Regions from separate parts of the Streptomyces yunnanensis genome, predicted to be linked through region 2. Evidence: riboswitches for the same ligand, from Rfam matches in the RefSeq annotation. Region 2 holds a riboswitch; each other region holds the start of a gene.
The links. A riboswitch is a leader RNA that binds a small molecule or an ion and turns the genes downstream of it on or off. The one in region 2 is predicted to bind cobalamin.
Positions count from the first base shown of each region.

Region 1: another riboswitch for cobalamin. It lies ahead of nicT (Nickel transporter NicT); the one in region 2 lies ahead of MOV08_RS30930 (cobalamin biosynthesis protein).
Region 3: another riboswitch for cobalamin. It lies ahead of MOV08_RS37570 (CbtB domain-containing protein); the one in region 2 lies ahead of MOV08_RS30930 (cobalamin biosynthesis protein).
Region 4: another riboswitch for cobalamin. It lies ahead of thiI (tRNA uracil 4-sulfurtransferase ThiI); the one in region 2 lies ahead of MOV08_RS30930 (cobalamin biosynthesis protein).

Region 1 is NZ_CP095749.1:6,537,798-6,545,598, reverse strand. Features, by position in the region: gene MOV08_RS28560 (universal stress protein) at 1-520, opposite strand, end outside; gene MOV08_RS28555 (class I SAM-dependent methyltransferase) at 778-1,941, shown strand; gene MOV08_RS28550 (TetR/AcrR family transcriptional regulator) at 2,108-2,692, opposite strand; gene MOV08_RS28545 (nucleoside/nucleotide kinase family protein) at 2,799-3,455, shown strand; gene MOV08_RS28540 (MarR family winged helix-turn-helix transcriptional regulator) at 3,600-4,295, shown strand; gene MOV08_RS28535 (alpha/beta fold hydrolase) at 4,292-5,143, shown strand; cobalamin riboswitch at 5,211-5,424, shown strand; gene nicT (Nickel transporter NicT) at 5,456-6,670, shown strand; gene MOV08_RS28525 (VOC family protein) at 6,824-7,324, opposite strand; gene MOV08_RS28520 (GNAT family N-acetyltransferase) at 7,650-7,801, shown strand, end outside.
Region 2 is NZ_CP095749.1:7,097,660-7,105,460, reverse strand. Features, by position in the region: gene MOV08_RS30955 (inorganic phosphate transporter) at 1-1,181, shown strand, start outside; gene MOV08_RS30950 (hypothetical protein) at 1,212-1,451, shown strand; gene MOV08_RS30945 (extracellular solute-binding protein) at 1,539-2,924, opposite strand; gene MOV08_RS30940 (caspase, EACC1-associated type) at 2,921-5,584, opposite strand; gene MOV08_RS30935 (hypothetical protein) at 5,590-6,042, opposite strand; cobalamin riboswitch at 6,251-6,381, shown strand; gene MOV08_RS30930 (cobalamin biosynthesis protein) at 6,512-7,489, shown strand; gene MOV08_RS30925 (cobyric acid synthase) at 7,486-7,801, shown strand, end outside.
Region 3 is NZ_CP095749.1:8,564,530-8,572,330, forward strand. Features, by position in the region: gene MOV08_RS37545 (CoA-acylating methylmalonate-semialdehyde dehydrogenase) at 189-1,712, shown strand; gene MOV08_RS37550 (acyl-CoA dehydrogenase family protein) at 1,718-2,866, shown strand; gene MOV08_RS37555 (enoyl-CoA hydratase/isomerase family protein) at 2,863-3,945, shown strand; gene mmsB (3-hydroxyisobutyrate dehydrogenase) at 3,942-4,838, shown strand; gene MOV08_RS37565 (enoyl-CoA hydratase) at 4,835-5,626, shown strand; cobalamin riboswitch at 5,697-5,842, shown strand; gene MOV08_RS37570 (CbtB domain-containing protein) at 5,880-6,101, shown strand; gene MOV08_RS37575 (CbtA family protein) at 6,123-6,875, shown strand; gene MOV08_RS37580 (IS30 family transposase) at 6,948-7,801, opposite strand, start outside.
Region 4 is NZ_CP095749.1:8,713,387-8,721,187, forward strand. Features, by position in the region: partial or broken gene MOV08_RS38135 (type 2 periplasmic-binding domain-containing protein) at 1-99, shown strand, start outside; gene MOV08_RS38140 (AfsR/SARP family transcriptional regulator) at 151-3,126, opposite strand; gene MOV08_RS38145 (transketolase) at 3,230-5,101, opposite strand; cobalamin riboswitch at 5,393-5,611, shown strand; gene thiI (tRNA uracil 4-sulfurtransferase ThiI) at 5,766-7,100, shown strand; gene MOV08_RS38155 (Lsr2 family protein) at 7,166-7,573, opposite strand.

The DNA of each region.
Region 1 (7,801 bases), 560 kb from region 2:
CGGCGAAGGCGAAGCCGATCGCTGCGGGCTCGTCGGAGGACGCGTCCACGCCCAGCGTCACCTGCCGGACGGCCGGCGGCACCAGTTCGCCGTCCGGGCCCCGCTCGGCGCCGGCGCGGTCCGGGCGCGGCACCACCACGACCGGGCAGGCGGACCGGGCGGCGCAGGCCAGGCCGTTGGAGCCGAGCAGCAGGCTGGCGAACCCGCCCCGGCCGCGCGACCCCAGGACGAGCAGCTGGCCCTCGGCGCCGAGCGCCGGCAGCTCGGTGTCGGCCAGCCCGCTCAGCCCGCGGAACGCCACCTGCGGCAGCTCCGCGAGGAAGGGCCGGTCCCGGAGGTCGGCCAGCACCGGGTCGCCGCCCTGCTCGCCGGCCGCGGCGCGCTCGGCGGTGGCGTACGGCCAGACGTGCACCACCTGGAGCGGCGCCGACCGCTCCCGGGCCGCGTCCGCCGCCCAGCGCAACGCCCGCTCGCTGTCCGGCGATCCGTCCACGCCGACGATGACCGGCAAGGTGCCCATACACGCCTCCGCCCATGAGTCCGTACACGCCCGTGCATACGAGTGTTTTGCCCCGATTCACCACCATGAGTTCATGTTCAGGACGAATTGACCGCACTGGACAGCTTTTGGGCGACTGCCCCCATCCTGTCGCGGAGCCGGTGGCGGAGACAGGGACAAAGGTCCCGCCCCGGGCACCGAGTAGAGTCGAACGTCCCCACCTCCCCCCTCCCGCCCCGGAGGCGCGGGTCCGAACCACTGACGCGAGGCACACTGCGGTGAACCACCCCCCGGTCGTCGAATGGACCGAGGACGAGCAGGTCCGTACCGCCCGTTGGCATTCCGAGAACGGCGCCCGGCCACCCCGCCGGATCGTCGTCGCGGACGACCGCACCCGGGCCGACGAGGCGTACCGGCTCGCCTGCGAGGGCACCGCGCTCCTGTGGCGCGGCGACTTCCACAACGCCCGCCAGCTGCTGACCGCACTGGCCCGCCGGGTGGACCGCCGCCCGCGCAAGGCGCCGCCCGCCGACGTCACCCAGGCGTTCCACCTGCACCGCGCCGCCCAGAACCAGCGCGCCCGGATCCTCGGCATGCTGCTGATCCCGCTGGACGCGGACCTGGCCGTCCCGTTGCCGCGCGCCCCCGACGTCCGCGAGGCGTGCGCCCGGGCCTACGGTCCGCCGGAGGGGGCGGAGCCGCCCGCCGGCGCCTCCGGGGACACCGCCACCCTGGTCTCCCTACGGGAACTGCTCGGCGTGATCGGCGCCGACGAATGGCGCCGCAAGGGCGTACAGATCCCGGCCCTCGGCGGCGACCGGATCCATCCGCACTACGGCGTCTTCTCCCCGGCCCGCGGCGAGTACGTCGACCTGGTCGCCGAGGCCCCGCTGCCCGGCCGCGACCTGGCGTTCGACATCGGCACCGGCACCGGCGTCCTGGCATCGGTGCTGGCCCGTCGCGGCGTGCGGCGGATCGTGGCCACCGACCAGGACCCGCGCGCCCTGGCCTGCGCCCGCGAGAACACCGCGCGGCTGGGCGTCGCCGAGCAGGTGGAGATCGTCGCGGCCGACCTGTTCCCGGCCGGCCGCGCCCCGCTCGTCGTCTGCAACCCCCCGTGGGTGCCCGCCAAGCCGACCTCTCCCGTGGAGCACGCGGTCTACGACCCCGGCAACCGGATGCTGCACGGCTTCCTGACCGGTCTGGCCGACCATCTGACCCCGGGCGGCGAGGGCTGGCTGATCCTCTCCGACCTGGCCGAACACCTCGGCCTGCGGTCGCGCGCCGAACTCCTCGACGCCTTCGCCCGGGGCGGCCTCACCGTCCTCGACCGGCTCGACATCGCCCCCCGGCATCCGCGCGCCCAGGACACCTCCGACCCGCTCCACGTGGCCCGCGCCGCGGAGGTCACGTCCCTGTGGCGGCTGGGCGCGGCGGACTGAACGAGGACGGGGCGGCCGGGCGAGCCCCCCAGGGGCGGCCGACGGGAGTACCGGAAGTGCGCCGCCCCGGGCCGCCGGGCCGCCCCGGGCGGTCCTCCCCTGCTGCCCCGCCGCCCCGCCGCCCCGTTTTCTCGTCTCCGCGTCTCCGCGTCTCCGCGGACAGTTCCTACGGCCGCAGCCCGGCGCAGACGGTGCGCACATAGCGGTGCCAGTCGCCGGCGTCGTTCCGGATCACCGCGGCCAGTCCGCACACCGCCATCACCACGTCCTCGACCTCGGCGTCCGCCCGGACCGCCCCCTCCTCCTTGCCGCGGGCGAGGAGTTGGGCGGCCACCTCCTCGGCGCGCTCCCGGCCCTCACCGGCCGGTTCGGTGGAGCCGAACGCCGCCTCGATCGCCGCGGAGAGCCCGCGCTCGGCGTCGAGCACCTCCCCGATGTGCGTGAGATAGGCGGCCAGCCCCTCGGCGGCGGTCGGGCAGGCCAGGCAGCGGCTGCGCCCGAACTCCACGATCTCCGCCTGCCGTTGCTCCCCCACGGCCGCGATCAGCGCGGCCCGGTTGGGGAAGTGCCGGTAGACCGTCCCGATCCCGACGCCCGCGGCACGCGCGATCTCGGGCATCTGCGCCTCGTCGCCGTGCGCCCGCAGCATCTCCCGTGCGGCGTCCAGCACCCGGCCGCGATTGCGCTCGGCGTCGGCGCGCGGCCGGCGCCGCGGGGCAGGAGAGCTGGCGGAGGCGGCGGTACGGGGCACACTGCCGATGCTACTGGCCGCACACCGGGCGGAATCGGACGACGTCCGGCGGGCCGGGCCGGTTACCCGGCGCCAACCCCGCCCCATCAGGCACGATGGACCCATCATGAACCTCGACGACCTCGCGGCCCGGGCCCGCCGGCTCGCCTCTTCCGCGACGCCCGGCCGGCGCCGGCTGCTCGGCATCGCCGGGCCTCCGGGTGCCGGTAAGTCCACCCTCGCCGCCTGGCTGGCGGCGGAGCTGACCGGCCAGGCGGCGCTCGTCCCGATGGACGGCTTCCACCTCGCCGAGACGGAGTTGCGCCGCCTGGGCCGCATGGACCGCAAGGGGGCGCCGGACACCTTCGACCCGGCCGGTTACGCGGCCCTGCTGTCCCGTCTGCGCTCCCCCGAACCCGGCACGCCCGTCTACGCCCCCGCGTTCGACCGCCGTATCGAGGAGCCGGTCGCCGGCAGCATCCCGGTGGCCCCGCACATCCCGCTCGTCATCACCGAGGGCAACTACCTCCTGCTGCACTCCGACCCCTGGGCGCGGATCCGCGAACTGCTCGACGAGGTCTGGTTCATGGAACTGGACGGCCAGGAGCGGGTGCGGCGGCTGATCGCCCGCCACGAGCGGTTCGGCCGCCTGCGCATCGACGCCGAGGACTTCGTCCGCACCTCCGACGAGGCCAACGCCCGCCTCGTGGCGGCCACCCGCCCCCGGGCCGACCTCGTCGTGACCTTCACCGAGGACGAGGCGCCGCCCCGGTCGGACGACTGACCCGCCCGGACCCCACCGCCCCTGCCCCACCCCTCCGCCACCGGTCCCGACTCGGCCCCAACTCGGCTCCGCGCCAGGTCCCTTCTCCTCGGCCGGGTATCAACACCCCTTCCGAAATGACATCATGGATGTCATCATGACAGCATGAGTGTCATTGAGGGGGGTGCCGGCCAGGGTGCCGGCCAGGGCATCGGCCCGGATTCCGATGCCGTCGACACCCGGCGGACCGCCGACCCGCCGGCGGCGACCGAGGAGCTGTTGTACGGCGTCATCCGGCGGCTGTGGCCGCTGCACCGGACGATCGTGCGCGCGGTGGAGCGGGAGCTGGAAGGCACCGGCATGACCGCCGGCGAGCACGCCCTGCTCGACGCGCTGCGCACCCACGGACCGCGCACCGTCCCGCAGTTGGCGCGCTCCCTGGGCCTGGACCGACAGCCGGTGCAGCGCTGGGTGAACCACGCGGCGGATCTGGGCCTGGTCGTGACGGCTCCCAATCCCGCGCACCGCCGCTCGTCGCTGATCCGGCTCACCGACGAGGGCACCGAGGTGATGCGCGGGATACAGGACGCCGAGGCGGCGGAACTCCGCCGCGGGCTGGCCGACCTGTCGCCCGGGGAGGTCCGCACGGCGCTGCGGGTGCTGGATCGGCTCGGGGAGGAATTCCGGCACTTGGCGGACGGCTCGCGCGTTCCCCCGGAGGAAAGCGGCAATCCCGAAATGCCGGACGCTGCCGACCAGGAGGCCGCACAGGCCGCGATACCGCCCGCACAGGGGCACCGACCGCCGGTGCCCGCCCGACCAGCCGACCGCCCGACGCAGACAGAAGGCCCCGCAGCATGACCCACGACTTCCAGGCATGGTCCGAGATCGACAACGGCACCGTGCCGATCGCCGACGACGGCGAGCTGTTCTACGAGACGGCCGGCTCGGGACCTGCGGTGGTGCTGCTGCACGGCGGCATGCTCGACCAGCACATGTGGGACGAGCAGTTCTCCTGGCTGGTCAACTCCGGCCTGCGGGTGGTCCGCTACGACTCCCGCGGCCACGGCCTCTCCTCCACGGTGACGGGCGACTGGGCCAACCACGACGACCTGGCGGCCCTGCTGGACGCGCTCGACATACCGCGCGCCGTCCTCGTCGGCCTCTCGCACGGCTCCCGGGTCGCGCTGGACACCGCGCTCGCCCACCCGGACCGGGTCTCGGCCCTCTTCCTCGCCGCCCCCGGGGTCAGCGGTCGCCCCTTCACCGACCCCTTCGTCCTGGAGCACATCCGGGAGCAGGTCGCCGCGATCGGCGCACCGGACGGCGCGGAGCGCTATGTGGAGCACTTCCTCCGGATGTGGGTGGACGGGCCGTACCGCGCGCCGTCCGCCGTGCACCCCGGCTTCCGGGAGCGGATGCGCGCCTCCGCGAGCGCCAATGTCGAGGTGCACGCCGACGGTGTGGGCGCCGGCATGCCCCTGGAGGTCGGCGCCGCGGACCGCCTGACCGAGATCAAGGTGCCGACCACCGTCCTCGACGGCGACCTCGACTCCACCGACATATCCGCCAACGCCCACGCCATAGCGCTCCAGGTCCCCGGCGCCCGCCGTGTCCGCATCCCCGCCGCGGGCCACATGGTGAACCTGGAGAACACCCCGCTCTTCGACCAGGAACTGCACGCCTTCCTGTCGTCCTTGGCCCTCTGAGACGGCCCGCCCCGCCCCGGGCGAGGGCCCGGGGCGGGGCGGGCCCGCCCGCTCTCCCCGGCGCCCGCTAGAGTGACCGGGCCGTGGTGATCGGGAAGACCGGTGCAGGACCTTGTGTCCCAGGCCGGCGCGGCCCTCGCCACTGTGATCGGGGAGTTTCCACCCCTCTCCGTACGCGCCCGGTGCGCGTACGGCGCCACTGACCGCAGCCTGCGGCCGGGAAGGCGGGGCGGACGCGTGCACCCGTAAGCCAGGAGACCGGCCACGGCATCTCACGAACTGATCCACGAGGTGCTGGAGCGTGATGGCCGAATGGCCCTGTCCACGAATACCCCGGGAAATTCCCCTTCCCCCCGCGACGCGTCCCCTGGCGGCATATCCGGATCCACCGGTTCCTTCCGCTGGCAGCGCCGGGACACCGTCCGCACGGCCGGACTGATGACCGTGATCGCCGTGCTGCACATCGTCGCCTTCGGCGTGCTGTTCCTGCTGGTCGTGCCGGGCCACTACACGGTCGGCAGCCAGGTGTTCGGTGCCGGCCTCGGCATCACCGCGTACACCCTGGGCATGCGGCACGCCTTCGACGCCGACCACATCGCGGCGATCGACAACACCACCCGCAAGCTGATGGCCGACGGCAAACGGCCGGTCTCGGTGGGCTTCTGGTTCGCCCTCGGCCACTCCAGCGTGGTCGTCGTGATGGCCGCGCTGGTGGCGGGCGGCGCCCAGCTCGCCGGCACGCTGATGAACGACAACTCCCGCACGCACCAGGTGCTCGGCCTCGTCGGCACCACCGTCTCCGGCACCTTCCTCTACCTCATCGCCGCCCTCAACCTCATCGCCCTGGTCGGCATTCTGAAGGTCTTCCGGGCGATGCGGGCGGGCGCGTACGACGAGCAGGAGCTGGAGCGCCACCTGGATTCCCGGGGCTTCATGAACCGGATCCTGGGCCGTCTCACCAGGTCCATCAGCCGGCCCGGCCAGATGTTCCCGCTCGGTTTCCTCTTCGGCCTCGGCTTCGACACCGCGACCGAGGTGACGCTGATGGTGATGGCGGGCAGCGGCGCCGCGGCGGGCCTGCCCTGGTACGCGATCCTGTGCCTGCCGCTGCTGTTCGCCGCCGGGATGAGCCTGTTCGACACCCTGGACGGCACGTTCATGAACTTCGCCTACCAGTGGGCGTTCTCCAACCCGGTGCGCAAGGTCTACTACAACCTCACCATCACCGGCCTGTCGATCGCGGTCGCGTTCCTCATCGGCACCATCGAGCTGGTGACCGTGCTGCACGACAAGTTCGGGCTGGACGATCCGCTGACGGCGGGGATCTCCTCCCTCGACCTGGACAACGTGGGCTTCATCATCGTCGGCCTGTTCGTCGTGGTGTGGGCCGCGGCGCTGGCGTACTGGCGCCTCGGCGGCGTCGAGAAGCGCTGGACGGCCCGCACGGCGAACGCCCGGCCCGCCGACGACACCGTCCCGGCACCCCGCACCGGAGACACCGACACCCCGGCCCCCGACACCCCCTGAGTACCACCGCCCGTGGGGTGCGGCCCCCCTCCTCTTCCCCCCTAAAAGGGACGGACTCTTCCCCCTTGAAAGGGATGGCAGGAAAGGCCGCACCCCACCGGCAGCACGCACACCGGCAGCACGCACACCGACAGTGCTCGTCCCGGCGGCGCGTCAGGTGGCCGAGCCGGCCGCCGCTCCGGTCAGCAGGTCCGGGCCCCAGCGCTCCAGCGCCGCCGCCAGGTCGAGCGGCCGCAGCCGGTCCGCCACCTCCGCCCCCGGCCAGTCCTCCCGCGGCACCCGCCACATCACCTCGAACTCGTTGCCGTCCGGGTCCCGGGCGTAGAGCGACTTGGAGACCAGGTGGTCGCTGGTCCCCACCAGCGCGCCCCGCTCCTGCAGCCGTCCCGCGATCACCGAGAGATCGCCCAGCGTCCCGACCTCCCAGGCCAGGTGGTACAGGCCGATCCGGCCGCCCTCCGGCCCGGGCGCGTCCGGCCCCACCGCGAACAGCCCCAGATCGTGGTCGTTGTGCGAGTCGGGCGCGCTCAGAAAGGCCGCCCGCCCCGGAATCTCCACGTCGACCGTGAACCCCAGCACCTCGGTGTAGAACGCCACCGACCGCGCCACCTCACGGATGTACAGCACCGCGTGATTGAGCCGCCGTACGGACATCGGTCCTCCATTCCTTACCTCAACTCGTCCCCCGCCGTTTTCCTGCCGCCACCGCGCCGAGGCCGGGTCCGCGCCGCCGTCGCCGCCGTCGCCGCCGTGGCGATGACCAGCACCTCGCACTCCACGCACTCCACGCCCGCGGGCGCGATTTACTTGAAACTTCAAGTCATTAGCCACGATACACCTCCCTCCGAGGCCACCGAAGCCCCCATTCGCCGCCAAACAAGGACCTTCCGACACCCACCCCCTCCCCGAGACAGCGCCACCACTTTTGTTTTCCAAGCGTCTACTTGGAAAACAAAAGCAACATCACTACGATCCCACCATGACCACAACCAGGGAAGACGGATACGAACTGTCCACGGACCCGAACCGGCTCGACGTCGACCTGGTCCACCACTGGCTCTCCACGGACGCGTTCTGGGCGCTCGGCCGCAGCCGGGAGACCGTCGAACAGGCCGCGCGCGCCTCGGTCAA
Region 2 (7,801 bases):
GACCCAAGACCGCGGTGGCGATGTCGGCGGGACTCAATCTCGTCGGGGCGTTCCTCTCCGTCGAGGTGGCCAAGACCATCTCCGGCGGCATCATCGACGAGAGCTCCGGCATCAGACCTGAAGTGATCTTCGCCGGTCTGGTCGGCGCCATCATCTGGAACCTCCTGACCTGGCTCGCCGGTCTCCCCTCCAGTTCGTCCCACGCCCTCTTCGGCGGTCTGATCGGCGCGACGCTGGTCTCCGTCGGCACCCACGGGGTGCACGGCCAGGCCGTGGTGATGAAGGTCCTGATCCCGGCGGTGGCCGCTCCGTTCGTCGCGGGGCTCGCCTCGATGGCGGCGACCCGGCTCACCTACCGGCTGACCCGCACCCGCGCCGAGGCCGACACCGCCAAGGGCTACCGCGCCGGGCAGATCGCCTCGGCGGCCCTAGTCTCGCTGGCCCACGGCACCAACGACGCGCAGAAGACGATGGGTGTGATCACCCTCGCGCTGATCACCGGCGGGGTCGTCGCCCCGCACTCCGACCCGCCGATGTGGGTCATCGCCTCCGCGGGCCTGGCCATCGCGCTCGGCACCTACCTGGGCGGCTGGCGGATCATCCGCACCATGGGCAAGGGCATCACCGACATCCAGCCGCCGCAGGGCTTCGCCGCCCAGACCGGCGCCGCGGCCACCATCCTGGCCTCCTCCCACCTCGGCTTCGCGCTCTCCACCACCCAGGTCTGCTCCGGCGCCGTGATGGGCTCCGGGCTGGGCCGCAAGGGCGGCGTGGTGCGCTGGTCCACGGCCGGGCGGATGGTCGTGGCCTGGGGGCTGACCCTGCCGGCCGCCGGCCTGGTCTCCGCGGGTGCCGCCTTCCTCGCCGACCAGGGCACCTGGGGCGTGACGGCGGTCGCCGTGCTGGCCCTGGCGATCGGCGGCGGCATCTGGGCGGCCTCCCGGCGCAAGCCGGTGGACCACACCAACGTCAACGACGGTCCGGCGGCGGAGCCGGCCGGTGTCGTCACCACGGCGCTGCAGACCGTCGCCCCGCCCCCGGCGGGCCCGGTCGTCACGGCGGCCACCGCTCCGGCGGCCACCGAGGCAGTCGTCACTCCCACCCACCCGGACCCTGTCGTCACTCCCACCCACCCGGACCCGGCGCAATCCCCCGCCCGGCCCGCGGCGGCCACCTCCTGACGCCGACCCCCCTGACCTAAGGACTACGCAATGCACATCGACTGGGCAGCTCTCGGCCAGGTCTTCGGCGTCAGCCTCGTGGTGACGGTGGGGCTCGTGGGCCTGTTCACCGTCGGGATCGTGGGGGTCTCCCGCAAGCCCGCAACGGAGGGCGCGCCGGCGGCCACGCCCACCGCACCGGCCGCCGGGGCGCGCGCCGGGGCACTGGCGGCCTTCGCGCTCTGCGCGGCCGCCGTGGCGTACGGGATCTACCTGATCGTCGCCGCCTGAGACCGACGCCGGCGGATCCGGTAACGGACGGGGCGTCCGAGAAGGCACGGCAGCAGCCGCGGCCCTCGGGCGCCCCGTTCGCATGCGTCACTCCCGGCCGCTGAGCGCCTGGTCGGCCTCCTTGGCGAGCTCGTCGGCGATGGCGGTGCCGCCCTGGCTGTCGAGGTACTCCGAGACCCGGATCTGCACGACCTTGCTGAAGGTCTGGTAGTGGGCGCTGCGCGGTCGCGGCTCGGCGGCGAGCAGGGCCCCTTTGAGCACCTGCGTGTAGGGCGGCGGCCCGTCGGGCGGGGCGGACGGCGCGCCGCCCGCGCCGTGCTCGCCGCGCTGGGCGTCGCCCGGCGGCAGCGGGCAGTGCGGCGCCCCGCCGGCCGTACGGTAGGCCGAGCTGCGGGTCGCCGCGAAGCCCCGTTCCAGCAGGCAGCGTTCGCTCTCCGGGTCGGTCAGCGCCTCGATCAGGGCCCGGGCGCCGGACGGGTGGGTGCTGTCGGCGGCGATCGCGAGGTTCTGCCCGCCCAGCACCGACATCCGCCTGCCGTCGGGCCGGGCGGGCAGCTGGGCGACGTCGAACTGGACGAGCGGGGTCAGCTTCTCGGCGATCGAGGCGTACTCCACCGGCCAGTTGCGCATGAACAGCGCGCGGCCGTCGGCGAACCAGCGGCGGCTCTCGGTCTCGTCCATCGCGGTGGTCTCGTGCGGCATGATCGTGTCGAGCCGGCCCTTGAGCTCGGCGACGCCCATCTGGAGCGCGCCGATCTGCTCGCCCTTGCTGAAGCTGGTGGCGTCCGGGTTGCCGCCGTTGGCCCAGGCGGCCTCCAGGGTGTTCACGGTCAGCCCCTCGTAGGGGCGCAACTGGGCGACCATGCCGTAGAGGGTGGGTGGCGGTTCCTTGCCGGCGGCCTTGGCGGCCCGCGCGGCCTCGCGGTTGTAGGCGTTGGTCACCTCGACGGCGACGTTCTTCAACTCGCCCCAGTTGGAGGGGGGTTCGGCGGAGTGGTGGTACTTCTTCAGGATGTCCTTGCGGTAGTAGAGGAGCCCGGCGTCGGTGTTGAAGGGGACCGCCCAGATCTTTCCGTCGTCGCCGGTGGCGGTCTTGACCACGCTGGGCAGGAAGTCGCCGTCCAGGCCGCCGTCCCAGGGGCGGATGACGTGCGCGGCGGCGAACTCCGCGGTCCAGGCCACGTCGATGTTGAGCACGTCGTAGCCGCTGTTGCCGGACTGTCCGGCGGCCAGCAGCTGGCTGCGCTGGGCGTCGGCGGTGTCGGGGAGTTTGACGATCCGCACGGTGCGGCCGGTGCGGCGCTCCCAGGCGTGGATGAGGTCCTGGCGGACGCCGGAGCTGCTGAGGTCGCTGCCGGTGGCCAGGACGATCGGGCCCTGTTCGGGGGCGGGTCGTCCGGACGTGCAGCCGCCGACCGCGGCGGTCAGGAGCAGCGCGAGGGCGGCGGCCGGCAGCGCGGCCCGGGCCCTCACCGCCGCACCGTCCCCGCGGTGCCGACCGAGGCCACCAGCCCGGCCAGCAGGTCGGGCGCGGCCGGGCCGCCGGGCACGCACTGCCCGGAGGAGGCGCGGGCCAGCCCCTGGAAGACGAAGGTGTCGCAGCCCACCCGGCCCATCACCACGGTCAGCACCGGCACCTCGGGGGCCTCCTTCAGCAGGGTGGTGAGCTTCTGTTCCACGCCCGCGGCCCGCCGGGGGCCGCCGTCGTCCTCGTCGATGAGCAGCACGATGGCGCTGTTGCCCTCGCCCGGTTTCTTCATCTCGGTCACCGCGGTGGTCAGCACCTCCTCCATCGCGGCGCCGTGGTCGACCAGTTCGCCCTTGGCGATCCGGTCCAGGGCGGCCCGGCCGGGCGCGGGGTCGGTGCTGCCGAGCGGGACGGCCCGGCGGACCGCCGCCGGGGCGCCGGGGTGCGCGGGGTCGGGGAAGGTCCACAGGCCGTAGGTGTGGTGGGCGCCGACCATCTCCAGGGCGCGGGCGGCGGCGCCGACCACGATCGGGAGTTTGCCGCCGTCGGCCATCGAGGTGGAGGTGTCCATCAGGATCAGCAGCCGGCTGGCGCGTTGTGCCCGGTTGTAGTCGGTCAGCACCTGGGCGACCTGGTCGGGGCCGGCGGTGAAGCGGGTGACGGGGGCGGTGGGGTCGGTGTCGGCACGGGGGTTGAGGAGCGGGGACGCGGGGTCGGGGCGGGGCGCCGAGCCGTCCTTCTCGGGGAGGCCGCGGTAGCCCTGCGCGGTGAGCGACCGCTGGCCGCCGGCCGGGTCGCGCAGCCAGTCGGCGAACCGGGCGACGGCGGCCCGGCGGGGTGCGGCGTCGGCGGTGCCGGCCCAGTCCACGCGGATCAGCGGGTGGTCCAGCGCCGGGACGTTCTTGGGGTAGTAGGCGTAGTAGCGGTCGCCGAGGGGCGGCGGGGCGTCGAGGGCGGGGCAGCCGCCGAGGGCGTGGCCGAGGTTGAAGTCGGCGAGGGACTTCTCGGAGACCAGGGGGGCGGAGTGCGGGCTCCGGCCGTTGCCGGGCCGGTCCGGGGCCTGGTCCGGGCCGCCGTCCTGGCGCAGCGAGCACAGGAGTTCGGGGCTGCCGGCGTACTGGCTGCCGGGGGCGACCAGGCGGCGTTCGGCGTTCTGGGCGCGGGTGGGGTCGGGGGCGCCGGACGGCCCGATGGGGGCGCCGTCGCCGGCGAGGTAGAGGCCGAGGGTGTGCAGCAGCCCGGTGCCGGAGAGGACCGGGCTGGGGCGCAGCAGCCGCAGGTTCTGGTGGTCGCTGTCGGTGCTGGTCAGCAGGTCCTTCCAGGGTGCGTCGACCCGTTCGACGCCGTCGAGTTGGGTGCCGGCGGGGATGCCGACGACCAGGGGGCTGTAGGCGACCGGGCCGGTGTCGTGCAGGGCGGCCGGGGAGCCGGTGGACGGCATGCCGCGGCGGGCCTCCTCGTAGTCGGCGGTGGATTCGGGGATCCACAGGTCCGGCTGCGGGCCGGGCCGGTAGAGGGGGTCGGGGGCGGTGGACCTGGCGGGGGCCCCGGGGGCGCCCCCGTGCGCCTCGCCCTGCCAGCGGTCGGCGGCGGCGAAGCCCTGGTCGACCTGGTCCTTGGCGGCGGAGTAGACGGTGATCTGGGCCCGCCGGCAGCCGTCGGGGAGGTCCCCCTCGCCGTCCAGCGGGCGGGTGTTGAGCGGGGACATCTCGTAGTCGAACGCGGCCCGGCGCAGGGCGGGCTCGGCCTCGGGCGCGGTGAGCAGCCGCAGCTCCAGGGCGGGCGGGCAGGGTGCGGGCGGGGTCAGCACGCGGGCCGCGACCAGGCCCGCGGCGACCAGCGCGCACACCGCGGCGAGGGCGACGAGGAGCTTGGCGCGGCGCCGCAGGTGTTGGTTGGACCAGCGGCGCAGCCGGACCTTCAGCGGGGTGGCCGGCCGGTTCTCGGGGGTGGCGAAGGAGAGGACGACGTCGTCGAGGGTGTTCTGTTTGGCGGCGCGCGGCTCCCACGCCTCGCCCATCGGGGTCCGTTCGTCGGCGAGTTCGTCGCGCAGGGCGCCGGCGAGGTCGTCGAAGGTGACGAACGGCCGGTCGGCGCGGCCCTGTTCGAGGATCCGCACCACGGCGCGGGTGAAGGCGGTGCCGCCGGCCCCTTCCTCGCCGCTGAAGATCCGGCGGTTGGGCTGGGCGGCCATCAGCAGCGAGACGGGCTTGCGCAGGGCGTGGAAGGCGCTGTCGGCGTTGCCGGAGTAGCAGCACTCCAGGACGATCACGACGCGGTCGGCGCGGGCGTTGTCGAGGCAGGAGAGCACGGTGTCCTGCCAGGAGACGGTGGTGTGGCTCTGGCGGGTGTCCGAGGCGCCCACCATCAGCTGGAGGTCGGCGCCGTCGTTGCCGACCCAGCCGTGGCCGGAGAAGTACACCAGCAGCAGGCCGCGCGCCTCGTCGGCGGCGGTGCGCAGGGCGGTGCTGAGGTCCTCGGGCCGGTGCGGCCGGCAGACCACCACCTCGTCGGCGGTGAACAGGTCGGTGCCGGGGCGGGTCAGGGCGTGGCGGAGCGCCTCGGCGTTGTCCTCGACGGCGGGCAGGCGGGTCAGCGTCTCGTAGTCGTGGACGCAGATCAGCAGGGCGCGGTTGACCTTGCCCCGGGCGTCGTACTCGGACATCCGGGTCAGTCCTCGCCGGTGCTGCCGTCCTCGTCCGCACGGCTTCCGGTGCGGGGGCGCGCGGACCCCGGGCCGGCCGGCTGCTGCGGGCCCTCGCCGAGGTCGTGCACCTGCGGGCCGGCGCCGACCGCGACCGAGGGCTCCTCGCCCTCCTCGCGGGCCTCCCGGCGGCGGCGCAGCCACTCGCGTAAGGCGATGCCCAGTCCCTTGGTGATCTCGGCGGCGACCGCCCCGACGACGACCAGGATCAGGTCGTCGACGCCGACCGCCATCGCGCCGTCGGCGGCGTCGCGGCCGGGGCCCTCCTCGGGGCGGGGCCGGCGCTGCCAGTCGTGCTGGTGCCGCGTCAGCCAGGGCTCGCGCTCCAGCCATGCGGTGAGGTCGTCGATGTCCTGGCTCGGATTGTTGGTACCCGTGACCCTGATGCGGATCTCGTGGCGGTCGGCGCTCTCCGGCATCCCCCGGTCCCCCTCCCGGCGGGCCCCTTCGCCCACCGTGCACCAGATAGTGGCGCGGGAGGCGTGCCAGGGGCAACCGTCCGTGAGCCGGCGGCCACCCTGTGGCTTTGGCCACAGGTCCGGCGGTGGGGCTGCTGCGCAGGTCAAGGGTGAGTTGACGGGCCTTCGCGGGGCGTGGTGGACTGCCGGGGCCAATCGGCGACAGCAGAGGAAGTCCGGTGCGAATCCGGCGCGGTCCCGCCACTGTCACCGGGGAGCGCTCCTCCGACGAGGGCCACGGCCCGTACTCCGTACGGGCGGGAAGGCCGGGGGCGGCGCCGATCCGGGAGCCAGGAGACTCTGGTCGCCGTCACGTCGAGCCAGGGCGCGGACCCTGAGTGAGGACATACCGCCATGCCCGGCTGCCCGTCGAGAGCTCCCCTGCCCGCTGCCGCCGGGTCCCTCCGAGGGCGGACGGCGGCCTGATCCGATGCGCGGCGAACACGCGGGATATGCGTGCGGCGCGGTCCTCGGCTACCTCGGCGACCTGATCGCGGCGGATCCGCGGCGCGGCCATCCGGTGGCCGCGTTCGGCCGGGCCGCGGGCGCCGTCGAACGCCGGCTGTGGCGCGACCACCGCGGCCACGGGACGGCGCACACCCTGGTCTGCGCGGGCGGCGCGGCCGTCGGCGCCGCACTGCTGGAGCGCGCCCTGCGGGACCGTCCGGGCGCCCGGACCGCGCTGACCGCGGCGGCCGTGTGGGCCGTGCTGGGCGGCACCTCGCTCGGCCGGGAGGCGCGGGCCGTGGGCGGTGCGCTGGCCGTCGGTGACCTGGACGTGGCGCGGGAACGGCTGCCGCATCTGTGCGGGCGCGATCCGCAGTCCCTGGACGGGCCGCAGATGGCCCGTGCGGTGGTGGAGTCGGTCGCCGAGAACACCTCGGACGCGGTGGTGGGCGCCCTGGTGTGGGGCGCCCTCGGCGGCGTGCCCGGCCTGGTGGCGTTCCGGGCGGTGAACACCCTGGACGCGATGGTGGGTCACAAGTCGCCGCGCTACCGGCGGTTCGGCTGGGCGGCGGCCCGTCTCGACGATGTCGCCGGCTGGCCCGGCGCCCGGCTGACCGCGGCGCTGGCGGTCCTGGCGGGCCCGGACCGGCGCGGTGCGCTGCGGGCCTGGCGGGCGGACGGCGGGGCCCATCCGAGCCCCAACGCGGGCCCGGTGGAGGCGTCGTTCGCGGGGGCGCTGGGCGTCCGCCTGGGCGGCACCCTGGCGTACGGCGGGCGGGTGGAGCACCGGCCGGTGCTCAACGGCGGCGCACGGCCGCCCCAGGTGCCCGACATCGAGCGGGCGGTGCGCCTGTCCCGGCGGGTGGGCCTGCTGGCGCTGGGCGTCACGGTGGCGGGCCGGCTGGCGGCGGGCACGGTACGGCGCAGGAGCCTGCGCGGGAACGGGAGGAGAACCCGGTGAACGGGCGGAGGAGGGCGGCCGGCGGGGCCGTGGGCGGCGGGCTGCTGGTGGCCGGGACGACGTCCGACGCCGGCAAGAGCGTGGTGACCGCCGGCATCTGCCGTTGGCTGGTCCGGCAGGGCGTCTCGGTGGCGCCCTTCAAGGCGCAGAACATGTCGCTGAACTCGTTCGTGACCCGGGAGGGCGCGGAGATCGGCCGGGCGCAGGCGATGCAGGCGGCCGCGGCCCGGGTCGAGCCGACCGCGCTGATGAACCCGGTGCTGCTCAAGCCGGGCAGCGACCGCAGCAGCCAGGTGGTGCTGCTGGGGAAGC
Region 3 (7,801 bases), 1.5 Mb from region 2:
GTGCATCCACGGCCCTGGCGATCTCGTCGGGCAGGCATCGCGGACGGCCCCCGCGGCCCCCGCCACCTGACGACCCTTGCGCCATACGCGATCCCGCGCGACCGACTGACGGCACGCCCCGCAACCCGCGGGCCTGCCCCGGTCCGGCGCGCCATCCCCTGGATCCCACCTGACGAGAGCAGGCATCCATGGTCCGTGAACGAACCCATGAGCCCGTCCGCGACATCACCCACTTCGTGGGCGGCACACACACCCCGGGAACCTCGGGGTCCTACGGCGACGTGTACGACCCCAACACCGGCCGGGTCCAGGCCCGGGTGCCGCTCGCCACCCGCGGTGAGACCGAGGCCGCCATCGCCGACGCGACCGAGGCGCAACGCGCCTGGGGGGAGTGGAACCCGCAGCGTCGGGCCCGCGTCCTCCTGCGCTTCCTCCAACTCGTCGAGGACGAGCGGGACGCGTTGGCCCGGCTGCTCTCCGGCGAGCACGGCAAGACCCTCGCCGACGCGCACGGCGACATCCAACGCGGCCTGGACGTCGTGGAGTTCGCCGCCGGCGTCCCGCACCTGCTGAAGGGCGAGTTCACCGACAACGCCGGCACCGGCATCGACGTTCACTCGCTGCGCGCCCCGATCGGGGTGGTCGCCGGCATCACCCCCTTCAACTTCCCCGCGATGATTCCGCTCTGGCAGGCGGCTCCGGCCCTGGCCTGCGGGAACGCCTTCATCCTCAAGCCCTCCGAGCGAGCCCCGTCCGTCCCGCTGCGGATCGCCGAACTGTTCCTGGCGGCGGGGCTGCCGCCGGGCGTGCTGAACGTCGTCAACGGCGGCAAGGAAGCGGTCGACACCCTGCTGACGGACCCCAGGGTCGGGGCGCTCGGCTTCGTCGGCTCCACGCCGATCGCCGCCCACGTGTACGCCACCGCCGCCGCCCACGGCAAGCGCGCGCAGTGCTTCGGCGGCGCCAAGAACCACCTGATCGTGATGCCGGACGCCGACCTCGACCAGGCCGTGGACGCGCTGATCGGCGCCGGCTACGGCTCGGCGGGCGAGCGCTGCATGGCGGTCTCGGTGGCCGTCCCCGTCGGCGAGGCCACCGCCGAGGCCCTCGTCGCGCGACTGGCGGAGCGCATCGGGCGACTGCGGGTGGGCCGGAGCGACGACCCCGAGGCGGACTTCGGGCCGCTGGTCGGCCGGGACGCCGTGGACCGGGTGCGCTCCCATGTCGATGCGGGGGTGGCCGAGGGCGCCGAACTCGTCGTCGACGGGCGGGACTTCGTCCTGCCGGGCCACGAGGGCGGGTTCTTCGCCGGAGCGTCGCTCTTCGACCGGGTCACGCCGGACATGCGGATCTACCAGGAGGAGATCTTCGGGCCCGTGCTGTCCGTCGTCCGGGCCGCCGACTACGAGGAGGCCCTGCGGCTGCCCAGCGAGCACGCCTTCGGCAACGGCGTCGCCCTGTTCACCCGGGACGGCGACACGGCGCGCGACTTCACCCGGCGGGTGAACACCGGCATGGTCGGCGTCAACGTGCCCGTTCCGGTGCCGGTCGCCTACCACACCTTCGGCGGCTGGAAGCGCTCCGGCTTCGGCGACCTCAACCAGCACGGACCGGACGCCATCCGCTTCTACACCCGCACCAAGACCGTCACCTCCCGATGGCCCGCCGGCCGCCGCGAGGGCGCGAGCTTCACGATCCCGGTGATGAGGTGAGCGCGGTGACCACGACCCAGCTCAGCGAGGACCAACTGGCCCTCGTCGAGACGACCCTGGACTTCGCCCAGGACCACCTCGCCCCGCACGCCGTCGCCTGGGACCGGGACAAGCACTTCCCGCTCGACGTGCTGCGCAAGGCCGCCGGCCTGGGGCTCGGCGGCGTGTACGTGCGGGAGGAGTCCGGCGGGAGCGGGCTCGGCCGCGCCGACGGCGTCCTGGTCTTCGAGACCCTCGCCTCCGGCTGCCCGTCCATCGCCGGATACCTCTCCATCCACAACATGGTCGCCTGGATGATCGACCACTACGGCGACGCCGCCCAACGCGAGCGGTGGCTGCCCAGGCTGTGCGCCATGGAGGACCTCGGCAGCTACTGCCTGACCGAACCGGGCGCCGGCTCGGACGCCGCGGCCCTGCGCACCCGCGCCGTCCGCGACGGCGACGACTATCTGCTCACCGGCGTCAAGCAGTTCATCTCCGGTGCGGGCGCCGCCCAGGTGTACGTCGTCATGGCGCGGACCGGCGACGACGGGCCGCGCGGGATCTCCGCCTTCCTCGTCGACAAGGACGACGCCGGGCTCTCCTTCGGCGCGAACGAACGGAAGATGGGTTGGAACGCCCAGCCCACCCGCCAGGTGATCCTGGACGGGGTCCGGCTCCCCGCCGACCGACTGCTCGGCCACGAGGGACGGGGCTTCCGGATCGCCATGAACGCCCTCAACGGCGGGCGGCTGGGCATCGCCGCCTGCTCCCTCGGCGGCGCGCGCAGCGCACTCGAACGCAGCCTGGTCCACCTCGCGGACCGGGAGGCGTTCGGCGGACGGCTGCTGGACGCGCCGGCCCTGCGGTTCCGGCTCGCGGACATGGCGACCGAACTGGCCGCCGCCCGGGCGCTGGTGCACCAGGCCGCCCAGGCACTCGACCGGGGCGACCCGCAGGCACCACAACTCTGCGCGATGGCCAAGCGCTTCGCCACCGACACCGGATACACCGTCGCCGACCGCGCCCTGCAACTGCACGGCGGCTACGGCTACCTGAGCGACTACGGCATCGAGAAGATCGTGCGCGACCTGCGCGTCCACCAGATCCTGGAAGGAACCAACGAGATCATGCGCGTCATCGTGGCCCGGGGACTGACGGAGGCCCTCCGGTGACCGGCACGGACCACCGGCCCGTCCTCCGGGAGATCCGGGGCCGGACCGCCCGCCTGATCCTCAACCGCCCCCGGGCGCTCAACGCGCTCACCCACCCCATGGTGCGCGCCCTCGACCAGGCACTGACGGACTGGGAACACGACCCGGCCGTGGAGACCGTCGTGCTCACCGGCGCCGGCGAGCGGGGCCTGTGCGCCGGCGGCGACATCCGCGCCATCCACGACGACGCCCGGGACGGCGACGGCTCGGCCTCGGCCGCCTTCTGGCGGGACGAGTACCGGCTCAACGCCCGCATCGCCCGCTACCCCAAGCCGTATGTGGCCCTCATGGACGGCATCGTGATGGGCGGCGGCGTCGGCATCTCCGCGCACGCCGCCGTGCGGATCGTCACCGAGCGGTCCCGGATCGCCATGCCCGAGACCGGCATCGGCTTCGTCCCGGACGTCGGCGGCAGCTATCTGCTCTCCCTCGCCCCCGGCGAACTGGGCACCCACCTCGTCCTGACGGGTACTCAGATCGGCGCGTCCGACGCCCTCCTGTGCGGACTCGCGGACCACTACGTGCCCTCCGCCGCGCTCCCCGCACTGCTGGACGACCTCGCCGCGCCACCGCTGCACGAGGTGCTCCACCGGCACGTGGTGCGGCAGGCCCCGCCCGGCCAACTCGCCGACCAGCGGCCGTGGATCGACGCCTGCTACGCCGCCGACACCGTCGAGGAGATCGTCGGGCGGCTGTCCGACCACGGCGATCCGGCGGCCAAGGAGGCGGCCGGGACGCTGCTCGCCAAGTCGCCCACCGCACTGAAGGTCACCCTGGCCGCGCTGCGCCGGGCCAGGCACCTCGGCTCCCTGGAAGCCGTGCTCGACCAGGAATACCGCGTCTCCCGCGCCGCCCTGGCCGCACCCGACCTCGTCGAGGGCATCCGCGCCCAGATCGTCGACAAGGACCGCGACCCCCGCTGGTCCCCGCCCACCCTCGCGGAGGTCGGCGACACCCATGTCGCCCGCTTCTTCGCCCCCTTGGGCACGGAGGAGCTGGGACTTGCCCCGTCCGGCACGACACAGGAGGTCCCCTGGTGACCGCGACCCTCGCCTTCATCGGACTGGGGCACATGGGCGGCCCGATGGCCGCCAACCTGGTCCGGGCCGGCCACCGAGTGCGCGGCCACGACACGACCCCCGAGCAGCTGGCGGCGGCCGAGACCGCCGGAGTGGAGCCCGCCGGATCGGCGGCCCGGGCGGTCGCGGACGCCGACGCGGTGCTCACCATGCTGCCCGCCGGCCGCCACGTCCTGGACCTCTACCAGGACGTCCTCGCGGCCGCCCGGCCCGGAACGCTCTTCGTCGACTGCTCCACCATCGCCGTCGCCGACGCCCGCACCGCCCACGCCCGGGCCGCCGCGGCCGGGATGCGGATGCTCGACGCGCCGGTCTCCGGCGGCGTGGTCGGCGCCGAGGCCGGCACCCTCACCTTCATGGCGGGCGGCGGCCCGGACGAGTTCGCCGAGGCCGAACCGCTGCTCGCCGCCATGGGGCGCAGGAGCGTCCACTGCGGCGGACCCGGCGCCGGTCAGGCCGCGAAGATCTGCAACAACATGATCCTCGGGATCTCGATGATCGCGGTCAGCGAGGCGTTCGTGCTCGGGGAGAGCCTCGGCCTCACCCCCCAGGCCCTCTACGACGTGGCCGCCACCTCCTCCGGCCAGTGCTGGGCGCTCACCACCAACTGCCCGGTCCCCGGCCCCGTGCCGACCAGCCCGGCCAACCACGACTACCGGCCCGGCTTCGCCGCCCCCCTCATGGCCAAGGACCTCCGGCTGGCCGCCGACGCGGCCAGATCCGGTGGGGTGCGCACCGAACTCGGCCTCTGTGCCGCCGAGTTGTACCAGGCATACGCCCAGGGAGCGGGCGCCGAGGCGGACTTCTCCGGCATCGTCCGGGACATCAGGCGGCGAAGCGGAGGCCAGGCATGACCACACCGACGACGGACGGCTACGAGACGATCCTGGTCGAGCGCACCGGCCGCACCGCGCTGCTCACCCTCAACCGTCCCAAGGCCCTCAACGCCCTCAACCTCCGGCTGATGAACGAGGTTGTCGCGGCCACCGAAGCCCTCGACCGCGACCCGGAGTGCGGCTGCATCGTCCTGACCGGGTCGGCCAAGGCGTTCGCGGCGGGCGCCGACATCAAGGAGATGCAGCCACAGGACTATCCGGACATGTACCTGAGCGACTGGTTCGCCGCCTGGGACCGGCTCGGCCGGCTCCGCACGCCGACCGTCGCCGCGGTCTCCGGATACGCCCTGGGCGGCGGTTGCGAACTGGCGATGCTCTGCGACGTCCTGCTCGCCGCCGACACCGCCGTCTTCGGCCAGCCCGAGATCAAGCTCGGCGTCCTCCCCGGCATCGGCGGCTCCCAACGGCTGACCCGCGCGGTCGGCAAGGCCAAGGCCATGGAGATGTGCCTGACCGGCCGCACCATGGACGCCGTCGAAGCGGAACGGGCCGGCCTGGTCTCCCGCGTGGTGCCCGCCGACGAGCTGCGGGCCGAGGCGCTGGCGGTGGCCGGGACCATCGCGGGCATGTCCCGTCCCGTCGCGATGATGGTCAAGGAGGCGGTCAACCGGTCCTTCGAGACCACCCTCGCCGAGGGTGTCCACTTCGAACGCCGGCTCTTCCACGCGGCCTTCGCCCTCGCCGATCAGAAGGAGGGCATGACCGCCTTCGTCGACAAGCGCCCGCCCCGCTTCACCCACCGCTGACGTTGTCCCGCCACCGGCCGGGTCACCCGCGACGGGGCGCAGCGCAGGACCGTTGGCCCAGCCTTGGCGATGTACCTGACACGCGGTACCTTCTCTTCGATAGCGACGACGGCGAAGCGGAAGCCGGTGGAAATCCGGCACGGTCGCGCCACTGTGTGCGACACGCCCCCGGGGTGTGTCGTGAGTCAGACCCGCGGCCGTCGTCCTGTGCACCACCGAAATGGGACGCGAACTCCCAGAAGGAGGTTCTGCCATGGCGCAGACCGTCGCTCAGCCGACATCCACCACTCCCGTCGTTCCCGCCACGCTGCCGCTGAAGGCGATCGCTCCGTGGGCGGTCTTCTTCGGCGTCCTGATGCTCGTCCTGCTCTACTTCGTGGGCGCGGAGCAGGGCGCCACGTCCGTGTTCAGCGGCACCGACGTCCACGAGTGGGTCCACGACGCCCGCCACCTGCTCGGCTTCCCCTGCCACTGACGCAAGGGACGCCATAGCCCCATGAACTCCGCAACGGTAAGAAATCTGCTCGTACGGGGCATGCTCGCCGGCCTGGGCGCCGGCGTGCTGGCCCTCGTCGTCGCCTACGTCCTCGGTGAGCCGAGCGTCAACAGCGCGATCGGTTTCGAGGAGGCCCACTCCCACGAGCACGAGATGGAGGTCGTCTCCCGCGCTCTGCAGTCCACCGCCGGTCTCGCCACCGGCGTCCTGGTCTACGGAGTGGCCTTCGGCGGCATCGCCGCCCTCGCCTTCTGCTTCGCACTCGGCCGCGTCGGACGCTTCGGCCCCCGGGCCACCGCACTGCTGCTGTCCGGCACCGCACTGCTGGCCGTGTACGTCGTACCGTTCCTGAAGTACCCGGCCAACCCGCCGTCGGTGGGCGACCCCGACACCATCGGCAAGCGCACCACGCTGTACTTCCTGATGATGGTGCTCAGCGTCCTCCTGGAGGTCGCCGCCACCCAGTTGGGCAAGCGCCTCGCGCCCAGCCTGGGCACCTGGTGGGCGACCGTGGTCGCGGTGGCCGCCTTCGTCGTCGTGATCGGGCTGGCGTACCAGTTCCTGCCGGTCGTCAACGAGGTGCCGAAGGACTTCCCGGCCGCCCTGCTGTGGCGGTTCCGGCTCTCCGCACTGGCCGTCCAGGCCGTGCTGTGGGGCGGATTCGGGCTGCTCTTCGGTGAGTTGGCCGAGCGGCAGCTCCATCCCGCGCCGGCGAGAGTCTCGTCCGAACAACCGGTTCCCGCCTCGAACTGAACGGTTTTGGGACACAAAAGGGCCCTTCGGAACGGCGGTTTCTAGCGGTCGTTGCAACACGTGGTCGGTTGTCTAGGCCGCGAGCAGTTTATGCAGGCGCTCGGCTGGGGTTTCCCAGCCGAGCGTTTTGCGTGGGCGGCCGTTGAGTTCGGTGGCGACGGCGGCCAGGTGCTGCGGGGTGTGGACGGACAGGTCGGTGCCCTTGGGGAAGTACTGCCGCAGCAGGCCGTTGGTGTTTTCGTTAGAGCCGCGTTGCCAGGGGCTGGCCGGGTCGCAGAAGTAGACCGGGATGCCGGTGGCGATGGTGAACGAGCCGTGTGCGGCCATCTCACTTCCCTGGTCCCAGGTCAGGGACCGTCGAAGGTGGGAGGGCAGGGTCTGGGCCGTGGTGACCAGCGCGTCGCGGACGCGCTCGGCGCCGTGGTCGCCGGGCAGGTGCAGGAGCATGACGTAGCGGGTGGCGCGTTCGACCAGAGTGCCGATGGCCGACTTGCCGTCCTTGCCGATGATGAGGTCGCCTTCCCAGTGGCCGGGGCCGGCACGGTCGGATGCTTCCGCGGGCCGTTCGCTGATCATGACCATCGGTGTGGTGAACCGTGGCTGGCGGGAGGCGACCTGACGGTGGGGTTTGCGGCGGGCGCGGCCTGAGCGCAGGGCTCGGGCGAGCTCGCGGCGGAGCTCTCCACGTCCCTGGACATAGAGGGCCTGGTAGACCGTCTCGTGGACCACGTGCATCTCCGGCCGGTTGGCGAACTGTGCCCGCAGAGCCTGGCAGATCTGCTCCGGGCTCCACCGTAGGGTCAGGCGGTCCTGGATGAAGTCCCGCAGCTCGGGGTTCTGGCCGATCTTGCCCGGCTTGGGTCGCGGCCTGCGGGCGTCGGCACGGGCCTGGGCGGCGTGCGGGCGGTACTGGCCGCTGTCGGGGT
Region 4 (7,801 bases), 1.6 Mb from region 2:
CTGCTGCTGGCCAGACTGCCCGGGCAGCCGCGGGACGCCGTGCTCCTGGTCGCCGAGGCGCTGCGGGCAGCCGCCCTGGACACCGACGCACTGCCGTAGCACCGTGCGACCGACCGGGCCGAAACGAGAAGCCGAAATGAGAAGTCGAAACTAGAAGTCGGTTCCGTCCCACTGTCGTTGGCGGCGGATGTCGTCCAGGAAGTGGGAGATCCGCGCGCGGTTGGGGGCGGCGTCGGGGAGGGCCACGGACCGCTCGAAGAACTCCCGCGATCCGGCGAGGTCCTCCGCCGCGACGTTGTTCCAGACCATTCGCGTGCGGACCATCTCGGATGTGCCGCCGGTCCGCCCGCTCAGCACCCCGCGCGCCCGGCTGCCGAACTCGGCCGCCTGCGCCACGTTGCCCAGACAGGCCGCGGCGGTGCCCAGTCTGCCGAGGACGGTCGCATAGAGGGGCACGTCCGCCAGGCGGATGGCCAGGTCCGCGGCCCTGTGCAGCGTGCCCGCGGCGTCCAGGGGCCGGCCGCGGTCGAGTTGCAGACACCCCAGGCGGAGCAGCGTCTTGCCGAGCAGTCGGGGACTGTCGACCCGCTCGGCGAGGACGATCGCCTCCGTGTAGCACTCGTACGCCCGCTCGTGCTCGCCGAGCTGATGGTGCATGTCGCCGACGGTGGCCGTGACCACGGCCGTGAGCCATTCGTCGTCCAACTTCCCGACGATCCCGGCGACTTCGGCGAAGAACTCCATGGACTCCGCGACCCGGCCCTGCAGATTGGCGAACGTCCCGAGGTTGCCCAGGGCCCTGGCCTGTTCCAACAGGTCGCCGGCGCGACGGCTGATCTCCAGGGCCTCGGTCAACAAGGGGTGGGCCTGCTCGTAACGCCCCTGTAGGCCATACATCATCCCCATACAGGTGCGCAGTTCGGAGACCATCCGCCGGTCGGTGACCGCCGGGACCAGGGGCAGCACCGTCTCCAGGGCGGTGCGGCACTCGTGGAACCGACCCTGCCGGGTGAGGTAGTCGAACAGGCCCTCGGTGATCCAGCACGCCTCGTCCAGCTTGCCCACGTCCACCGCGTGCCCGACCACGTCGACCAGCTCGCCGCCCACCGCGTCCAGCCAGTTCGTCGCCTCCTCCCAGTCGGCGAACGGGGCGGTCCCCGGAGCCGGACCGGTCGGGAAGGCCGAGGGCCCCCAGTCGCTGGAACGGCGGGCGGCGGACACATACAACCGGAACACCCCGTCCCGGACCGCCGCGACCTCCCCGGGAAACCCGGCCGCGACGCGCCGGGCGTAGACCGCGACCAGGTCGTGCAACCGATAGCGGTCGGCCGCCACCTGCTGCACGAGGCTCGCATCGACCAGGCTCCCCAGGACGCGTTCGGCGTCCGGCCGTGTCCAGTCGAGCATGGCGGCCAGCGTCAACGCGTCGAGTTCCACGGTGGGGGAGAGCCCCAGGGCGCGGAACGCGCGCTGCTCGACGGCCGGCAACTGGTCGTAGGAGAGCTGGAACGCGGCCTCCACGCTGCGGTCCTCTACCGAGAGCTCACCGAGCCGGCGCTCGTCGTCCGCCAGCCGGGCGGCCAGCGACTCCCACGCCCACAACGGGCGGTTCTGCAGCCGCGCACCGGCGATGCGCAGGGCCAGCGGCAGCTGATCGCACAGGCCGGCGAGCCGGCGGATCGCGCCGTGCTCGTGGGCGGAGCCCGAGCCGCCCACGATGCGGCTGAGCAGGCCCACCGCGTCGTCGAGGTCGAGCGGGGCCAGCGAGATCCTGCGGTCCACGTCCAGGCCGGTCAGCCGCTGACGACTGGTCACCAGCAGCATGCTGCCCGGCCCGGCGGGCAACAGCGGACGCACCTGCTCGGCGCCGGCGGCGTCGTCGAGGACCAGCAGCAGCCGCAGCGCGGCGGTCGCCGTCCGCCAGGACGCGGCCAGCTCGTCCAGGTCCTCGGAATCCTCCCCCTCGTCGGCGCCGACCGCCCGCAACAGCCGGCGCAGCACCCGCTGTGGACCCGGTGCCCCGCGATCCTCGCGGTACCCGTGCAGATCGACGAACAGAGCGCCGTCCGGATACCGCTGGCGCACCGTCCGCGCCGCGTGCACCACCAGCGCGGTCTTGCCGACGCCGGCCATGCCGTCCACCGCGCGGACCGTCACACCGTCCGGGTCCGCGGCCGACGCGCCGAGGAGCGCGAGCTCCCGGTCCCGGCCGGTGAAGTTGCCGACGCCGACCGGCAGTTCGTTGCGCACCGGGCGCTCGGGACGGTTCCGGCGCCCGGCCGGCGGCCGCGCCGGCGCCGGCCGGGACTGCTGCCGGACGGCCGTGCCGAACAGCAGCGCGTCATCGCGGCGCAGCACCGCCTCGTGCGTCTGCCGCAGTTCGGGTCCCGGCTCCGCCCCCTGGTCCCGCACCAGGCGACGGCGCACCTTGGCGTAGACGTCCAGGGCATCGGCCTGCCGATTGCCGACGTAGAGGGCACGGATCAGCAGGGCGGCCAGTGCCTCGTGGTATGGGTGCGCCTCGGTCAGCGCGAACAGTTCGCCGACGGCCGCCGCGTGCCGGCCCAGCCGCAGCTCGCAACCGAGCTTGTCCTGGAGCAGGGCGAGCCGGTACTCCGTCAACCGGAGCCGTTCCCCCTGCGCGAACGGCCCGGGAATCCCGGCCAACGGCTCACCCCGGAACAGCTCCAGGGCCTTGGACCAGGCATCCACCGCGGTGTCCAGGTCGCCGCAGCCCCGCGCCGAGCTCGCCTCGGCTGCGAACTCCTCCATGCGCGCCGCGTCCACCCACACGTCCCGCGGGACGAAGCGATAGCCCCCGCGGTCGGTGACGATCACGGACTCCGCGGGGCCGTTCCCGGGACCGTCCAGGCATCGGCGCAGCCGGTGCACATAGACCGGAATCACCTTCGCGCCGGTGCCCGGCTGCTCCGTGCCCCAGACACCGTCGAGGAGTTGCTGACGGCTGGCCGTCACCCCCGGCCGCAGCAGCAGCGCGGCGAGCAGCGCCTGTTCGCGCACCGGACCGAGCTCCAGCGGTATGCCACCACGCCAGCCCTGAAGCGGTCCGAGAAGAGCCAGTCGAAGCTGCCGCACACCCGTGGACACCCCACCCGTCGAAGACACGCAGGGGAGTATAGGTCGCTGCTGACCAGCCCTTCAGCGCGCTTCGACGAGGCTGCACGACGTGTGGGCGAGGTGAACGTTCCCGCTCCGGCGCCGCGCCGGGCTACGGACCGAGCAGGGCGCGGGCCGCCCGGGCGATGTGGGGATGGGAGATGCCGGCGGCGTCGAGGAGTTCGTCGGTGGTGCCGGAGCCCGGCAGGCCGGTGACGGCGAGGTGGCTGAAGGCGGGATGGCTGCCGGTGGCGGCGAGCGCCGACAGGACGGCTTCTCCGATGCCGCCTTCGGGGTGGTGGTCCTCGACGACGACGAGGGCGCCGGTCTCCTGGGCGGCCCGGGCGAGGGCAGCGGCGTCGACGGGCTTGAGGGAGTACAGGTCGATGACGCGGGCCGGGACGTCGTCGGCGGCGAGGTGCTCGGCGGCGGCCAGGCACTCGTGGAGGGTGACGCCGGCGCCGATCAGGGTGACCCGGTCGTGCGGGCTGTGGCGCAGCGTCTTGGAGCCGCCCACCGGGAAGGTCTCGTCGCCGTCGTAGAGGACGGGGTAGGAGCCGCGGGTGGTGCGCAGGTAGGAGATGCCGTCGAGCTCGGCCATGGCGGCGGTCAGGGCGGCGGCGGAGGTGGCGTCGCTGGGGTAGAGCACCGTGGAACCATGGACGGCGCGCATCATGGCGAGGTCTTCCAGACCCATCTGCGAGGGGCCGTCGGCGCCGATCTCGACGCCGCTGTGGGTTCCGCACAGCGCCATGGTGATCTGGGAGACGGCGGCCATGCGGATGAAGTCGTGGGCGCGGGTGAGGAACGCGGCGAAGGTGGTGGCGTAGGGGCGGTACCCGCGCACGGCCATGCCGACGGCGTCGGCGATCATCTGCTGCTCGGCGATGTAGGTCTGGAAGTACCGCTCGGGATGGGCCTTCTCGAAGTCCTGGGCGTGAGTGGAGTTGCCGACCTCGGCGTCCAGCGCGACGACGTCCGGGCGGGCGCCGAGGGCGGCCAGGGCGTGACCGAAGGCGACGCGGGTGGCGACCTTGTCGCCGACCGCGAAGCGCGGCAGCTCGATGGGGCCGGCGGCCGGGATGGGCGCGGGCGTCACCGCGGGCGGCCGGGGACCGCGCACGTGCAGGTTGCGGACGCCGCCCAGTTCGGCGACGGCGCGGTCGGCCATGTCCTCGGGCAGCGCCTTGCCGTGCCAGCCCTCCTTGTCGGCGACCTCCGCCACGCCGCGGCCCTTGACGGTCCTGGCGACGATGACGGTGGGGGCCTGGCCGTCGGCGGCGGTGGTCAGGGCCTGGTCGATCGCCTGCAGGTCGTGCCCGTCGATGACGATCGCGCGACAACCGAACGCCTCGATGCGGCGGGCATAGGTGCCGGTGTCCCACTCCAGCTCGGTGGGGCCGCACTGGCCGAGGCGGTTGACGTCGATGACGGCGGTGAAGTTGGCCAGCCGGTAGTGGCCGGCCTTGTCGAGGGCCTCCCAGACGGACCCCTCGGCCATCTCGCTGTCCCCGCACAGCACCCACACCCGGTAGGGCTGCTTGTCCAGTTCCCGGCCCGCCAGCGCGATGCCGACGCCGTAGCCGATGCCCTGGCCCAGCGAACCGGTGGCCACGTCCACCCAGGGCAGCACGGGCGTGGGGTGGCCCTGCAGACGGTGGCCGAAGCGGCGGTAGGTCGTCATCAGCGTGTCGTCGCTGACCACACCGGCCGCCTTGAACATCGCATAGAGCAGGGGAGAGGCATGGCCCTTGGAGAAGACCAGGTGGTCGCCCGCGGGGTTGTCGGGCGCGTCCCAGTCGTAGCGCAGGTGGCGGGTCATCAGGACGGCCATCAGGTCGGCCGCGGACAGGCTGGACGTGGGGTGCCCGGAGCCGGCCGCGGTGCTGGCGCGCACCGAGTCCACGCGCAGCTGCTGCGCGAGTTCGAAGATCTGGGACAGGTCGCTGTCGGGTCCGAGCGTGGTGGTCTGCGCTGCGGTCATGGTGGGGGGCCTTTCGTGGACGGCCGGTGGGCGCAGGGTGAGCGGCCGCCGGTTCGGGGTGGCCGCTCACCGTCCGGGGCAGGTCAGGGTCTGTCCGATGGGCCGTGGCCGGGGCGACCCTGACCCGTCGGACAGACCCTAACCGCCGCGCCGGCCGGTGATCGGGCAGGAAGACGGTCCTGGGCGATGTGTTCGAACGCGGTGGTCGGGGGCGGCCGGCGGCGGCGTGCCGGCGGCGGCCGGTGCGACGGCCTTTCCCCGCCTCGATTCACGGCCCGAGCCCCGCCTTGTCTACCCTGTACGCGCAGCTGGTTCACCTCGCCCGCCAGGCGAGGTGTCGCGAGAGGGAACCCGGTGCAAGTCCGGGACCGCCTCGCAGCGGTGAGTGGGAACGACCGCCGTCATGACGCACGGGGCACGCCTGTGGCCTGGGAAGCGACGGCCAGGAGGAGTCCCGTTCTTCGGGGCGTGCCCACGAGTCCGAAGACCTGCCACTGCCCGTGCGGGGTGCGATCACCGCGCACGCGTCCACGGCGACCCGGCAGCGGGACCGCTGAGCGAGTGGTGCGCCTCCACCCCACCGTGCCCCGGGCACGAGGGGCCGGCCCGCCTGCCGTTCACGGCCCGGCGCCGGTCCTCACGACGACTCGCGAAGGAGAGTTTCGTGCCCGGCGAACCGAGCACTGCCGCCATCCCGTCCCCCGCAGGGCCACGCCCGAGCGGGCACTGCGTCCTGCTCAAGCACGGCGAGATCGTCCTCAAGGGCCGCAACCGGCACCGGTTCACCGAGCGGCTGCACGACAACCTCCGCCGCGCCCTGCGCGGAGTCGGCGGCTCGACCTGGATCAAGTCCGGTCAGCACGTCACCGTGCTCGGCGGCGACGTCCCCCAGGACGTCCTGGTCGACCGCGCCCGCCGGGTGATCGGGTTCAACTCGGTGGAGCCCGCCGTGCGCGTCCCCACGTCCGTGACGGACATCACCGAGGCAGCCGTGGAGGCGCTGGCCGGCGTCCGCGCCGAGCGGCCCGGCGTCACCTTCGCCGTGCGGGTCAAGCGCCGGAACAAGAGCTTCGAGATGACCTCGTCGCAGTTCGAGCGCTTCCTCGGGGCCCGCGTCCGGGAAGCCCTCGGGCCGGTGCCGGTGAACCTCTCCCACCCCGACGTGCGGATCTCCATCGAGATCGACCACAAGGAAAGCTATGTCTCCTGGGTCCGCCATCAGGGGCCGGGCGGACTGCCGGTCGGCTCCAGCGGACGCGCGCTGGTGCTGCTGTCCGGCGGGTACGACTCACCGGTGGCGGCCTATCGGGCCATGCGCCGTGGACTGCGCTGCGATTTCGTCCACTTCACCGGCGCTCCCTATACGAACGCCGCCTCCATGTACAAGGCGTACGCCCTGGCCAGGGAACTCAACCGCTACCAGCCCGCCGGACGGCTGCACGTCATCGCCCTCGGCCAGGCACAGAAGCAGTTGGCGATCGCGGGGGCCGGCAGGCTCCAAGTCGTCGCACAACGACGGCTCATGGTCCGCGTGGCCTCCGCGTTGGCGGGCCGCATCGCGGCGGAGGCCCTGGTGACCGGTGACAGCCTGGGACAGGTGGCCAGTCAGACCCTGGCGAACCTGGCCGCCGTCGACGAGGCCGCCACCCTGCCGGTGCTGCGCCCGCTGATCGGCTGGGAGAAGCAGGAGATCATCGACGAAGCCCGGTCCATCGGCACCGAACAGATCTCCGTACTGCCCGACGAGGACTGCTGCAAGCTCCTCGCACCACCCCGGGTCACCCTCCGGGCCGGCCTGGCCGACCTGCGGTCGGTGGAGAAGCGCCTCGACCTGGACGACCTGATGGACGGGCTGCTGCGCGACGTCCAGATCATGCACCCGGGGGAGACCGACGAGGAGACGACCACCGACGCGGGCAGCCCGGACGAGGACCCCGCCCCGGACCGCCCCGGCCCGGCCGTGTGCGGTGCGCCGGCAGGGGCCGCGCAGGCGCCGTAGGGCGCCCGGTCGTACGGACGTGAACGCCCCCTCGTCGGAGGGGGCGTCGCTCCCTTACTTGGCCGCTACTTGGCCGCGCGCTTCTTGCGTGCCGGCTTCGACGCGGGAGCCTCGGAGGCGCGGGCGACGGCCACGAAGGACTTGACCGCTTCCTGGAGCTTGGCGACGTTCTCGGCGCCGAGGTCGGCCTCGTACCACTTGAGATCGAGAACCTGACGGATCGCGATCTTCTTGGTGCCGTCCTCGTTCAACTCCTCGGTCTCGTATTCCTCGTCGACCATCGCGGGGACGGCGAACCGGATCGGCGTGACGCCGTCCGTCACCTCGGGATTGAGGTCGTCCTGGAGAATCGACTGCCAGTAAGTCGCCTTCTTGACAATCTGGTTGCCGACCGGAACAGGGGTGATTACCTCCTGAACACCCGGCTCATCCTTCTGCGACTCATCAACCTGGATGGTTTCCTTGACGGCCATTTTGGCGCCCCTTTCCTGTGTGGTGCACCCCAAACTTTAGTGGAAATAGGCGAGTTGAAGCCAATCGGCATCGGGGGATAGATTATGCCGGTCTCCGCTCGCGAACGGATGCGCAAGTCGGCTGGTCATCGCCGACATCCCAGGCATTCACCGGAAACTTCCACTCCCGCGAGTCGCCGCCCGCACCCGTCGGCGAACTGCTCTGCAAAACCACCCGGCTCCTCTGTG